Regions from separate parts of the Kitasatospora sp. NPDC048298 genome, predicted to be linked through region 2. Evidence: riboswitches for the same ligand, from Rfam matches in the RefSeq annotation. Region 2 holds a riboswitch; each other region holds the start of a gene.
The links. A riboswitch is a leader RNA that binds a small molecule or an ion and turns the genes downstream of it on or off. The one in region 2 is predicted to bind S-adenosylmethionine.
Positions count from the first base shown of each region.

Region 1 (4,087 bases), on a different contig from region 2:
TACCTGCGGCCGCTGCTGCCCGTCACGGCCGGCTTCCTGGTCGCCCTGCTGGTCCTGGCACTCGCGCGGGCCTCGCTGCTGGACGGCCCGCTGCGGACGATCGTGGCCACCCTGGCGATCCTGCTGCCGGGCGGGCTGCTGGTCACCGGGCTGTCCGAGATCGCCGCGGGCGCGGCCAGCGCGGGCACGGCCAGGCTGGTGTCCGGCGCGGTCCAGCTGGCGCTGTTCCTCGCCGGGGTGGCCGCGGCCGCGACGGCGACCGGCATGCCGGCCACCGCGCTGGCCAACGTCCAGGTCGCCAAGCCCAGCTGGTGGGTGATCGCGCTGGGGCTGGCGATCGCGGTGGCCGGAGTGGTGGTCAACGTCCAGACACCGCCCTCGGCCATCCCGTGGATCGTCGCCGTGATCGCGGTCAGCGTGACCGCCCAGGTGGCGGTGGGGTCGGTGCACGGCGCGGCGATAGGCGGCCTGGCCGGGGCGGTCGCCGCCGCGGTCGCGGCCACCCTGGTGCACTGGCTGCCGGGCGGCCCGCTCTGGCAGGTGCTCTACCTCCCGGCGTTCTGGATCGTGGTGCCGGGCTCCTTCGGTCTGTTGAACACGGCGCAGATAGAGGTCGGGAACGGGGCCCAGTCGGTCCTGGCGGCCGTGTCGGCGGTCTTCGGGGTGTCGATCGGCACGCTGATCGGCGCGGTGATCAGCCGGATCCCCCGGCCCTCCCGCGCCGTGCTGCTGTCCCGGGCCTGAACTCCGGGGCGGCGGCCCCCTGACGGGGTGGGGGCGGACCCTGGTCCGCCCCCGTCCCGTCAGGCGTGGCGCAGGGCCTCGGTGAGGCGGCGGCCCGCCTCGACCACGGCCTGGGAGAGCTGGGCGCCGGGGTGGCGGGTGAGCCGTTCGATCGGACCGGAGACCGAGACGGCGGCCACCACCCGGTTGGACTGGCCGCGGACGGGCGCGGACACGGAGGCGACCCCGAGTTCGCGCTCGCCGACGGACTGCGCCCAGCCCCGGCGCCGTACGCCGCTCAGCGCGGTGGCGGTGAAGCGGGCGCCCTGCAGCCCGCGGTGGAGGCGCTCGGGCTCCTCCCAGGCGAGCAGGACCTGGGCGGCGGAGCCGACCTTCATGGGGAGGGTGATGCCCACCGGGACGGTGTCCCGCAGGCCGGTGAGGCGTTCGGCGGCGGCCACGCAGATCCGTACCTCGCCCTGCCGGCGGTAGAGCTGGGCGCTCTCGCCGGTGAGGTCCCGCAGGTGGGTGAGGACCGAGCCGGCCGCGGCCAGCAAGCGGTCCTCGCCGGCGGCCGCGGCAAGCTCGCCGACCCGGGGGCCGAGCATGAACCGGCCGTTCACGTCCCGGCTGACCAGGCGGTGGTGTTCGAGTGCGACGGCCAGCCGGTGGGCGGTGGGGCGGGCCATGCCGGTGGCCGCGACGAGGCCGCCGAGGGTGGCGGGGCCCGCCTCCAGGATCCCGAGGATCGAGGTGACCTTGTCGAGCACGCCGACGCCGCTCGTGTTCTCCATGGGTGGGGGTACTCCAGTCTCAAGGCCCGGGAGCAGCGGGTCGGCGCTGCTCACGGCGGCTCCTGGCGGGGAGCCGGGGGTGGTCAGCGAGGACGGGCCGCGGAAGTCGGCCGATTGCCTGCGCCGGGCACGAGACGGGTACGCGAAAGCGCCGGGGCGGGAAGCGCCCGGGCGAAGGACAGCACAGAGAGCACCGTGTCTCCTCATCTTTCCCGCGCCACATTGGCGACAGGCCGGAGTTGGCACTGATCCCGGACGGCACGGCGCGTACTTCGGACGCCGGGTCGAACGGGGAGTTGCCGGGGCTTCGTAGGGCCGGTCCCTCCACCCCTCTGGATGATTCGCCAGGAACGATACAAGACTTCCCGGGCCCGCTGCCAAGCCCCCCTGCTCTCGACGGCGGGCGGGCGGGCCCGCTCAGCGGTGGCGCGGCTCCGACAGTCCGGTGCACGGGGCCGGGTGCGGGCCGCCGGGGGCGGTGGTGTCCCAGGCCCGCAGCGCGGCCAGGGCGGCGGCGCGTTCGGCCGCCGTCGGCCGGGTGCCCTCGGCGCCGAGCAGGTAGTCGGCGACCGGGGTGAGCAGCAGGGTGGCGCCACCGGCCGGGAGCAGCAGGGCCTCGTCCCACTGGTGCCGGATGACGGTGCGGCGCAGCAGGGTGCCGTGGCGCAGCAGGGTCCCCTTGCGCGGCCGGTGCGTGCGGGTGAGGGTCCGGCGGCGACGGAGTTCGGGGCCGACCTCGGCCTCCAGGACGGTGCGCACGTCCCGCAGGGAGCCGAGCGGCACGTGCGCGGCGGCGAGGTCGAGCAGGGCGGCGGCCTCCGGGGCGAGCCGGTAGGCGGCGAGGACCGCGGCGGTCTCGGCGGGGTCGAAGGGCTGTCCGGCGAGGTGGGCCACGTCGATCACGTCGCCGGCCAGGAAGGTGCGCGCGAGCCCCTCCTCGGCGAGGGCGATCAGGCATTCCACGTGTTCGTCGGCGGCCAGGTAGGGGCGGACGGGGACGGTGGCGAGGTCGCCGGTGAGGGCGGCGGTGGCGACCCGTACCTGGTACCAGGGGTCGAGCAGCGGGTCCTCGGCCGGCCAGCGCAGGGTGACGGCGGTGTGCCGGGGCCGCTCGCCGAGCAGGGTGACCTCGACGGACTCCACCGGGTGGTCGGTGACCAGCCGGTTGACGGCCTGCCAGAGCGTCGCCTCGGTGGGGCTGACGAGGCTGAGCCCGCCCAGCGGCCGGGGCAGGTCCGGCGGGTAGTAGCCGGCCAGGGGGAGGTCCCGGATCGGGCGGACGCCGGTGGCGTCGGCGAGGTCGCGGGCGACCCGGGCGTAACACTCGGCCCGGTCGCGGGCGCGCTGCAGCTCGGCCCGGGCGTGCCCGCCCATCCGCACGCCCTCGCGGGAGAGCGCGGCGAGCACCAGGTACGGGAGGTGGCGGTCGGCGCGGGCGCGGTGGAGCAGTTCGGCCGGCCCGGCGGCCGGGTCGACGTCGAGCAGCCGCTGGAGCAGGTCGCTGGTCAACGGGTCGGTGCCGACCGGGGCGGTGTCGAGCCGGTCGGTGTGCAGCAGGTCGGTGTCCATGGGCGTCCGCCTCCGAGAGCCGTGGGGGGCGCCCGGGCGGCGGCCGGGCGGCCGGGGACGTGGCGGGTCCGACGGCCGGGGCCGGGCCGTCGGCGGGTGCCACACCATCGATTGTCGTGACGGCCGATCAACACCGGATCACCATCGGGTCGACGATCTCTCGACATCACGCCCGGTGGCGTGGGTTGATAGGGGCTCATCAAATCGGGGGCGGCACGTGCGCGGGCGGGGGCGAGCACATGAGGCGGGCAGGTGCAGTCATGGATGAATTCCGGTTCTCGGTGCTGGGACTGATGAGAGCGCAGCGCGGCGCGACCGCGCTGAAGGTGGGCAGCCCCCAGCAGCAGGCGATGCTGGCGGTGCTGCTGCTCCGGCCCGGGCACGGCGCGAGCGCCACCGACCTGATCGACGCCCTGTGGGGCGAGGAGCCGCCGGGCACCGCGATGACGACGGTGCGCACCTACGCCTGGCGGTGGCGCAAGGTCCTGCACGGCGAGGAGCCGGACGCGCCGACGGTGCTGACCTCGGTCGGGGACGGCTACCGGCTGGTGCTGCCCAAGCACGCGGTGGACGCGGCGCAGGCGGAGGAGCTGGCGGGGCAGGCCGAGCGGACGGCGGCGGCCGGGGAGCCGCAGCAGGCGCGCGACCTGCTGAACCAGGCGCTGGAGCTGTGGCAGGGCGAGCCGCTGGCGGGCATTCCCGGCCCGTTCGCGCAGCGCCAGCGCCAGCGGCTGCAGGAGCTCCGGCTGACCCTGCTGGAGGAGCGGATCGCGCTGGACCTGGCGCTGGGCCGCTACTCCCGGTGCATTCCGGAGCTGACCTCGCTGACCACCGAGCACCCGCTGCACGAGCGGGCGTACGGGCTGCTGATGCGGGCGCTGTACCAGGCCGGGCGGCAGGCGGACGCGCTGGCGGTGTTCCGGGGCGCGCGTCAGCTGTTCCTGGCCGAACTGGGCGTGGCGCCGGGGGCGGAGCTGGACCTGCTGCACCAGCGGATCCTG
Region 1 covers NZ_JBICYZ010000012.1:65,332-69,418, reverse strand. The annotation lists gene ACGF0D_RS12560 (threonine/serine exporter family protein) at 1-744, shown strand, start outside; gene ACGF0D_RS12555 (IclR family transcriptional regulator) at 804-1,517, opposite strand; SAM riboswitch class I at 1,718-1,860, opposite strand; gene ACGF0D_RS12550 (hypothetical protein) at 1,935-3,086, opposite strand; gene ACGF0D_RS12545 (BTAD domain-containing putative transcriptional regulator) at 3,347-4,087, shown strand, end outside.
Region 1: it holds a riboswitch for S-adenosylmethionine, as region 2 does, so the genes downstream of both, ACGF0D_RS12555 (IclR family transcriptional regulator) here and thrC (threonine synthase) in region 2, are expected to answer to the same signal.

Region 2 (4,087 bases):
AGAAGTGGTCCTCCGGGACACGGTCGACTGCTCGGACCAAGGGGTGCCCGCGACGGACGGCCCTGGTGCGCGGAGGTCCATTCCCCTACCGCTCCCGGGGGCCTCACCGACCCGGTCCGCTGTCACTCTCACACTGTGAGTGCTAACGCCAATGATTAGCACTCCGGGTGGTCGAGTGCAAGCCCAATCGGCAATCAGCGAGCCGCCGCGGGAGCCGCCCGGGAACGCCGACGGGCCCGTGCGACACACGTCGCACGGGCCCGTCGAGAAGCGAGAGGTCACCAGCCGTGGGGCCGCGCCGAGCTCCTGGGGTCGGAAGGGGTCAGACCGCCGCGCGGACCATGTCCGCCTGCGGGCCCTTCTGTCCCTGGGAGATCTCGAACTCGACCCGCTGGCCCTCCTCGAGGGTGCGGTAGCCGTCCATCTGGATCGCGCTGTAGTGGACGAAGACGTCCGCACCACCGTCGACCGCGATGAAGCCGTAGCCCTTCTCCGCGTTGAACCACTTGACGGTGCCCTGAGCCATTCCGAACTCCCCTAGTGCTGTGCTGGCCCTTCACGCGCCCGCAGGTCGCGGGCCCGGGTTGGTTGAAGGCCGGCCCGGGGAACCCCCCCTGGGCGCAGCCGTGCACGCCGCAACCCTCCGCACAGGACGCCAGGCGGCTTCCGGTGAGCGGGTGATTGCGTCGACCGCCGCTGAATGTATCCGGACCGACGCCCTCTGCAACAGGGCCAACCACCGGTAATTCCGGCACGGCGTCAAGGGACAGGACGGACCGAATCGGGATGTTCTCGGCATTTAACGCCGGACATAGCGGACGAATTACCCAAATGCCTGCGGTAATTCTGACATCCGCCTGACAGGTTTCACGGGCCGGTCCCATCGGCCGGACGCCCCGGGCCGAGCACTGCGGGGCCGAAAGGGAAACCCTGTTCCCAGCCGAGCGACACTCTACTCCGACTCGACCCGGAAATATTCCCGCAGGAATGCGAGCGGTCGCCCGCGCATACGGACAGCGGAATTCCGTACGCGCGGGCGACCGCGGGTTCTCTTGCGGGCTCAGCAGCCGCCGGCCACCGCCGGGATGATCGAGATGCTGGCGCCGTCCCCGATCTCGGTCGCCAGGCCCTCGGCGAAGCGCACGTCGTCGTCGTTCACGTACACGTTCACGAAGCGGCGCAGCTTGCCCGTGTCGTCCAGGATGCGGGCCGAGATGCCCGCGTGGTTCTTCTCCAGGTCGGCGACGACCTCGGCCAGGGTGGCGCCCTCGGCGGTCACCTCGGCGGCGCCGGAGGTGTAGGTGCGCAGGATGGTGGGGATGCGGACGTTGGCGCTCATGAATTCTCCTTGCGGGGGCGGGTGGTTCAGGCGGACACGAGGCCGGCGGCGCGGAACGAGTCCAGCGTCGGGCGGATGACGGCGGTCATCCCGGCGTCGGAGACGGCGTCCAGGGTCTTCAGGCCGTCGCCGGTGTTGATCGCGACGGTCTCCTTCGACGGGTCCAGCTGCCCGGTCTCGACCAGCTTCTTCAGCACGCCGACGGTCACCCCGCCCGCGGTCTCGGCGAAGATGCCCTCGGTCCGCGCCAGCAGCCGGATCGCCGCCACGACCTCGGCGTCCGTGACGTCCTCCACCGCGCCACCGGTGCGGCGGGCGATGTCCAGCACGTACGGGCCGTCGGCCGGGTTGCCGATCGCCAGCGACTTGGCGATGGTGTCCGGCTTGACCGGCTTGATCACGTCCCGGCCGGCCTTGAACGCGGCCGACACCGGCGAGCAGCCCTCGGCCTGGGCACCGAAGATCCGGTACGGCCGGTCCTCGACCAGGCCCAGCCTGATCAGCTCCTGGAGACCCTTGTCGATCTTCGTCAGCTGCGAGCCCGAGGCGATCGGGATCACGATCTGCTCCGGCAGCCGCCAGCCGAGCTGCTCGCAGATCTCGTACGCCAGCGTCTTGGAGCCCTCGCCGTAGTACGGCCGCAGGTTCACGTTGACGAAGCCCCAGCCCTCGCCGGCCGGATCGCCGATCAGCTCCGAACAGAAGCGGTTCACGTCGTCGTAGTTGCCCTCGATGCCGACCAGCTCACCGCCGTACACCCCGGCCATGACGACCTTGCCCTGCTCCAGGTCGTGCGGGATGAACACGCAGGACCGGAACCCGGCCCGGGCCGCCGCCGCACCCACCGCGCCGGCCAGGTTGCCGGTGGAGGAGCAGGACAGCGTGGTGTAGCCGAACGCCCGGGCCGCCTCGATCGCGCACGCGACCACCCGGTCCTTGAAGGAGTGCGTCGGGTTCCCGGAGTCGTCCTTGACGTGCAGTTGGGCGGTGAACCCGAGCTCCCGGCCCAGGTTGTCCGCCTTCACCAGCGGGGTCCACCCCGGGTTCAGGTTCGGCTTCGAGGCCACGTCCGCCGGAACGGGCAGCAGCGGCGCGTACCGCCAGATGGACGCCGGACCGGCCTCGATCCGCTTGCGCAGCTCCTCGGCGCCCTCGCTGCCGAACTCGTAGGCGATCTCCAGCGGGCCGAAGCACTCCAGGCAGGCGAAGCTGGGGCCGAGCGGGAAGCGGGTGCCGCACTCGCGACAGGACAGCGCGGTGGCGGGGCCGAGGTCGACGGAAACGGGTGCGGCAGTGTCGATAGCCATGATGGCGAGGCCTCTCTCCTCATCTTCCCCGTGACGCGGTCGCGCACGGGCCGGAATTGGCACCTGTCCCGCCGGGGCCTGTCGACGACAGCCGCGCGAGAAGGTTGCCGGGACGTCAACGGGCCGTTCCCTCAGTCCCTCTGGATGAGCTTGTGAAATTGTGGTGCTGCTCAACGGCGACCCCGGCGTGCAAAGGTCCGACCGCTGTACGAAGACTGTATCCGAAGGCGCCAATCCTGAACGGGACCGTCCGCCACGCGAGATGACAGATTCCACCGACCCCGCCGAGGAGACCTCCGTGCCCGCCGAACCGACTCCCGAGCTCCTCCCGCAGGTGGCGTCCTGGCTCCGCCGCCGCTCCTGGAGCGCGGCCGACCGGCCGGTCCGCACCCTCCTCGACGCCAAGGAACGCACCGGCCGCACCGTCAGCGTGGTCCTCCCCGCCCTGGACGAGGAGGCCACCGTCGGCGACATCGTCCGCACCGTCCGCCGCGAGCTGATGGAACGCCTCCCGCTCGTCGACGAACTCGTCGTCGTCGACTCCGGCTCCACCGACGCCACCGCCGCCGTCGCCGCCGAGGCCGGCGCCCGGGTGGAACACCGCGACCGGATCCTCCCCCGGCTGCCCGCCGTCCCGGGCAAGGGCGAGGTGCTCTGGCGCTCCCTGCTGGTCACCCACGGCGACATCGTCTGCTTCGTCGACGCCGACCTGCGCGAGTTCGACCCGACCTTCGTCTCCGGCATCGTCGGCCCGCTGCTCACCGACGAGTCCATCCAGCTGGTCAAGGCCATGTACGACCGCCCGCTGGAGTCGGACGGCGCCGTCCTGCCCGCCGGCGGCGGCCGGGTCACCGAACTCGTCGCCCGCCCCCTGCTCAACCTCCACTGGCCGGAACTCGCCGGCTTCGTCCAGCCCCTCGGCGGCGAGTACGCGGCCCGCCGCTCACTGCTCGAACGGCTGCCCTTCCCCACCGGCTACGGCGTCGAACTCGGCCTGCTGGTCGACGCCCTGGAAGTGGCCGGCCTCGACGCCCTGGCCCAGGTGGACGTCGGCGTCCGGCACCACCGCCACCAGGACGGCCAGGCCCTCGGCCGGATGGCCGCCACCATCTACCGGACCGCCCTGGAACGCCTCGACCGCACCCACCGCCTCAAGGCCTCGGCCGACCTCGTCCACCCCCACCTCACCCAGTTCACCCGCGACCCGGAAACCCGCGCCTTCACCGCGCACACCCACCCGGTGACCGCCCTGGAACGCCCCCCGATGCACACCGTGCCGGAATACGCCACCCGTCATTGACGGGTTTGCCACGCCGAGCCCCCGGCAAGATGCCAACCATGGGCGATCTCACGACCAACCGTTCGAACGCGACCGGCACCGCCCCCGTCCTGGTGGCCTCCAACCGGGGACCGGTGTCATTCAGCACCGCCGACGACGGCA
Region 2 covers NZ_JBICYZ010000014.1:12,692-16,778, reverse strand. The annotation lists gene ACGF0D_RS13860 (cold-shock protein) at 323-526, opposite strand; gene ACGF0D_RS13855 (MoaD/ThiS family protein) at 1,061-1,339, opposite strand; gene thrC (threonine synthase) at 1,366-2,646, opposite strand; SAM riboswitch class I at 2,663-2,797, opposite strand; gene ACGF0D_RS13845 (glucosyl-3-phosphoglycerate synthase) at 2,909-3,946, shown strand; gene ACGF0D_RS13840 (trehalose-6-phosphate synthase) at 3,985-4,087, shown strand, end outside.

Region 3 (4,087 bases), on a different contig from region 2:
CGGTGCTCAAGGCGCTGGAGAAGGGGGGAGTGGACCTCTGCGTGCTGGACGGTGAGGCCGTTCCGGCCGGGGGGCTGGGCCTCGCGCGCCAGCTCAAGGACGAGATCTACGGCTGCCCGCCGGTGCTGGTGCTGATCGGCCGGCCGCAGGACTCCTGGCTCGCCGCCTGGAGCCGGGCCGACGCGGCCATCTCCCACCCGGTGGAGCCGGTGGCGCTGGCCGAGGCGGCGGCCACCCTGCTGCGGGCGCGACTGGCGAAGCGGACTCCGGCCGTCCGCTGAAGACGGCCCCGGCAACTGGAAAGGACAGGGGTAGAAGCGGAGGCTTCGCTCGATAGGCTGGCTCCATCCGTACGGACGTCCCCCCGTAGTGGGGAACCGACAACAGCTGGAGTCAGCCATGGTGAACGTGAACCCTGCGAACGGCGGTAGCGACCCCGCGCAGGTGGTCCGCACCTGGCCGGACCTCCTGGCGGCACTGTTGCAGGGGGAGGACCTCGACCGCTCGTCCACCGCGTGGGCGATGGACCGGATCATGAGCGGCGAGGCGTCCCCCGTACAGGTGGCCGGGTTCATGATCGCGCTGCGGGCCAAGGGCGAGTCGGTCGAGGAGATCGGCGGCCTGGTCGACGCGATGTACGCGCACGCGGAGCCGCTGGACATCCCCGGCCCGGCGGTGGACATCGTCGGCACCGGCGGCGACCGGGCGAAGACCGTCAACATCTCCACCATGTCCGCGATCGTCGCGGCGGCCGCCGGCGCCAAGGTGGTCAAGCACGGCAACCGGTCGGCCTCCTCGAGCAGCGGCTCCTCGGACGTGCTGGAGAAGCTCGGGGTGGCGCTGGACCTCTCCGCCCGGCGGGTCGCCGAGGTGGCCGAGGAGGTCGGGCTCACCTTCTGCTTCGCGGCGAAGTTCCACCCCTCGATGCGGCACGCCGCCACCGCGCGGCGCGACCTCGGGGTGCCGACCTCCTTCAACATCCTCGGCCCGCTGACCAACCCGGCCAAGGTCACCGCGCACGCCATCGGCTGCTTCGACACCCGGCTGGCCGGACTGATCGCCGGGGTGCTGGCCGAGCGGGGTGCGACGGCGCTGGTCTTCCGCGGTGACGACGGACTGGACGAGCTGACCATCACCACCACCTCGCAGGTCTGGCTGGTGCGCGACGGGGCGGTCACCCGGACCGCCTTCGACCCGCGGGACGTCGGCATCGAGCTGGTCGGCATCGAGGCGCTGCGCGGGGCGGACGCCTCGTACAACGCGGAGGTCGCGCGGCGACTGCTGGCGGGGGAGCACGGGCCGGTCCGGGACGCCGTCCTGCTGAACACGGCGGCGGCGCTGGTCGCGCTCGACCTGCGCGACGCACCGCTCGCCGAGCAGCTGGCGGCCGGCATGGAGCGGGCCGCCAGGGCGATCGACTCCGGCGCGGCCCAGGACCTGCTGCGGCGTTGGTCGGAGGCCACCAGCCGGATCTGACACGGCAGTTGACGGGGCCCGCGGGAATTCCTCCCGCGGGCCCCTCGCGCTGTCCGGATGCCGGACGCCCGTTTGACCGCCCGACGGGCGCGGCCTAGAGTCTTCGCCAGGTCATGAGTGACAGCGCGAAGCCCCAGCTTGCTGTCCGGCAACCCTCCGTCCGTGGCGGGGTGCCCTGGGTGAGGACCGGGTCGTCACGGCAAGCCGTCCGTGCGACAAGCGCGGACGCCGGACGAATGACACTCCCGGGGTCCCTCACCCCTTGAAGGAGTGCATCCTCATGTCCGCCCACCCGTCTCCCGCCACCACCCTTCTCTCGGCGCTCCCCCAGACTTCGTCCGGGGGGACCCCCATCGTGCGGCAGCCCTGCGCCGAAATCTGCGGCCCGCTCGCCGTCCTCGGCACCGACGTCCAGGTCCCGCTGGCCAGCGGTGAGAAGGTCGGCTACGCGGCACTCGACTACGCGGCCAGCTCGCCGGCGCTCCAGCGGGTGTGGGACGACGTCGCCGCCTACGCGCCGTACTACGGCAGCGTCCACCGCGGGGCCGGCTACCTCTCCCAGCTGTCCACCGACCTGTTCGAGCAGAGCCGCCGCACCGTCGGCGAGTTCCTCGACCTGCGCGAGGGCGACCAGGTGGTCTTCACCCGGGCCACCACCGACTCGCTCAACCTGCTGGCCGCCGCCGTTCCGGCCGGCACCCGGGTGTTCGCCTTCGAGACCGAGCACCACGCCTCGCTGCTGCCCTGGGCGCACGCCGGACTGGACGTCACCTACCTGCGGGCGCCGCGCTCGCGGGCCGAGGCGGTGGCCGCGCTGGACGCCGCGCTCGCCGAGGCGCCCGAGGGCCCCAAGCTGCTCTGCGTCACCGGCGCCTCCAACGTGACCGGCGAGCTGTGGCCGGTCGCCGAGCTGACCGGGACCGCGCACCGGCACGGCGCCCGGGTGGTGCTGGACGCCGCCCAGCTGGCGCCGCACCACCGGGTCTCGGTGCGCGAACTGGACGTCGACTGGATCGCCTTCTCCGGCCACAAGATCTACGCGCCGTTCGGCGCCGGGGTGCTGGCCGGCCGGGCGGACTGGCTGGACGAGGCCGAGCCGTACCTGGCCGGCGGCGGGGCGACCCGGACGGTGGCGCGGGAGGCCGACGGCTCGGTGGCCGTGCAGTGGCACACCGGCCCGGCCCGGCACGAGGCCGGCTCGCCGAACGTCATCGGCGCCTACGCGATCGCCTCGGCCTGCCGGGCGCTGACCGAGGCCGGTTTCGACGCGCTGGAGGCCCGCGAGCGGCAGCTGGTCGCCCGGCTGACGGCCGGGCTGGCCGGGATCCCGCAGGTCAAGGTGCTGAACCTGTTCGGGGCCGACTCCGCCCGGGTGGGCGTGCTGTCCTTCGTCGTCCGGGGCTGGAACAGCTCGCACTTCTCGGCCGCGCTGTCCGCCGAGTACGGCATCGGGGTGCGCGACGGCCTGTTCTGCGCCCACCCGCTGGTGCGCACGCTGCTCGGGGACGAGGACGTCGCGCCGTCCGAGTGCGGGGCGCCCGAGCCCTCGCTGCCGGGCGAGCGCAGCCTGAACGCGATCCGGGTGAGCTTCGGCGCCGGGACGCCGGACGAGCACGTCGACCGCTTCCTGACCGCCGTCCGGGAGCTGGTCACGGACGGTGCGGCGTGGAACTACCGCAACGAGGGCGGGCGTTGTGTCGCTGACTCTCGGCGCGAGGGCTGACCGCTACTCGTCCAGGCCGAGGGCGAAGGCGGCCTCCAGGTCGTGCTGGGAGTAGGTGCGGAAGGCGATCTGGGTCTCGGTGTGGGCCACGCCCGGGACCTTGTTGAGCCGGCCCGGGATGACCTCGGCCAGGTCGTCGTGCCGGCGCACCCGCACCATCGCCACCAGGTTGTAGCCGCCGGTCACCGAGTAGACCTCGCTGACACCCTCGATGGCGGCGATGGACTCGGCGATCTCCGGGATGCGGTCGACACTGGTCTTGATCAGGACGATGGCGGTGATCACAGTTCGGGCTCCTTTGTGGGGTGCCGCCAGCGTATCGGGCGTCGGCCCGGTCGTCGCGGGGGGTGGCGGACCACGGTGCAGGCGTAGAGGAACCCGGCCGAGAAGCCGATCACGTGGACCAGGTAGGCCACCCCGGGGCCGGCCGAGTGCACCGACCACCACTGCAGGGCGAACCAGAGGCCGAGCACCAGCCAGGCGGGGAAGCGCAGCGGCAGGAAGAGGAGCAGCGGGACGAGGGTGGTCACCCGGGCCCGGGGGTGGAGGCGCAGATAGGCGCCGAGGACGGCCGCGATCGCCCCGGAGGCCCCGATGAGCACCCGGGTGGAGTTCGGCGAGTGCGCCTCGGCGAGCGCGAAGCCGTACGTGGTCAGGCTGCCGGCGGCCAGGTAGAAGAGGGCGTACCGGGCCCGGCCCAGCCGCCGTTCCACGGTGGGGCCGAAGACCTGGAGGAAGAGCAGGTTGCCCAGCAGGTGCAGCCAGCCGGCGTGCAGGAACAGCCCGGTGAGGACGGACAGGGCCGGGTGCTTGCCCGGGGTCGGGGCGGCCGGGCAGCCGGGGGCCGGGTCGGGGGCCTCGGCCAGCTGCTCGGCGGTCAGCGGCCGT
Region 3 covers NZ_JBICYZ010000058.1:14,072-18,158, forward strand. The annotation lists gene ACGF0D_RS32540 (hypothetical protein) at 1-281, shown strand, start outside; gene trpD (anthranilate phosphoribosyltransferase) at 400-1,476, shown strand; SAM riboswitch class IV at 1,586-1,704, shown strand; gene ACGF0D_RS32550 (aminotransferase class V-fold PLP-dependent enzyme) at 1,832-3,199, shown strand; gene ACGF0D_RS32555 (Lrp/AsnC family transcriptional regulator) at 3,203-3,484, opposite strand; gene ACGF0D_RS32560 (rhomboid family intramembrane serine protease) at 3,481-4,087, opposite strand, start outside.
Region 3: it holds a riboswitch for S-adenosylmethionine, as region 2 does, so the genes downstream of both, ACGF0D_RS32550 (aminotransferase class V-fold PLP-dependent enzyme) here and thrC (threonine synthase) in region 2, are expected to answer to the same signal.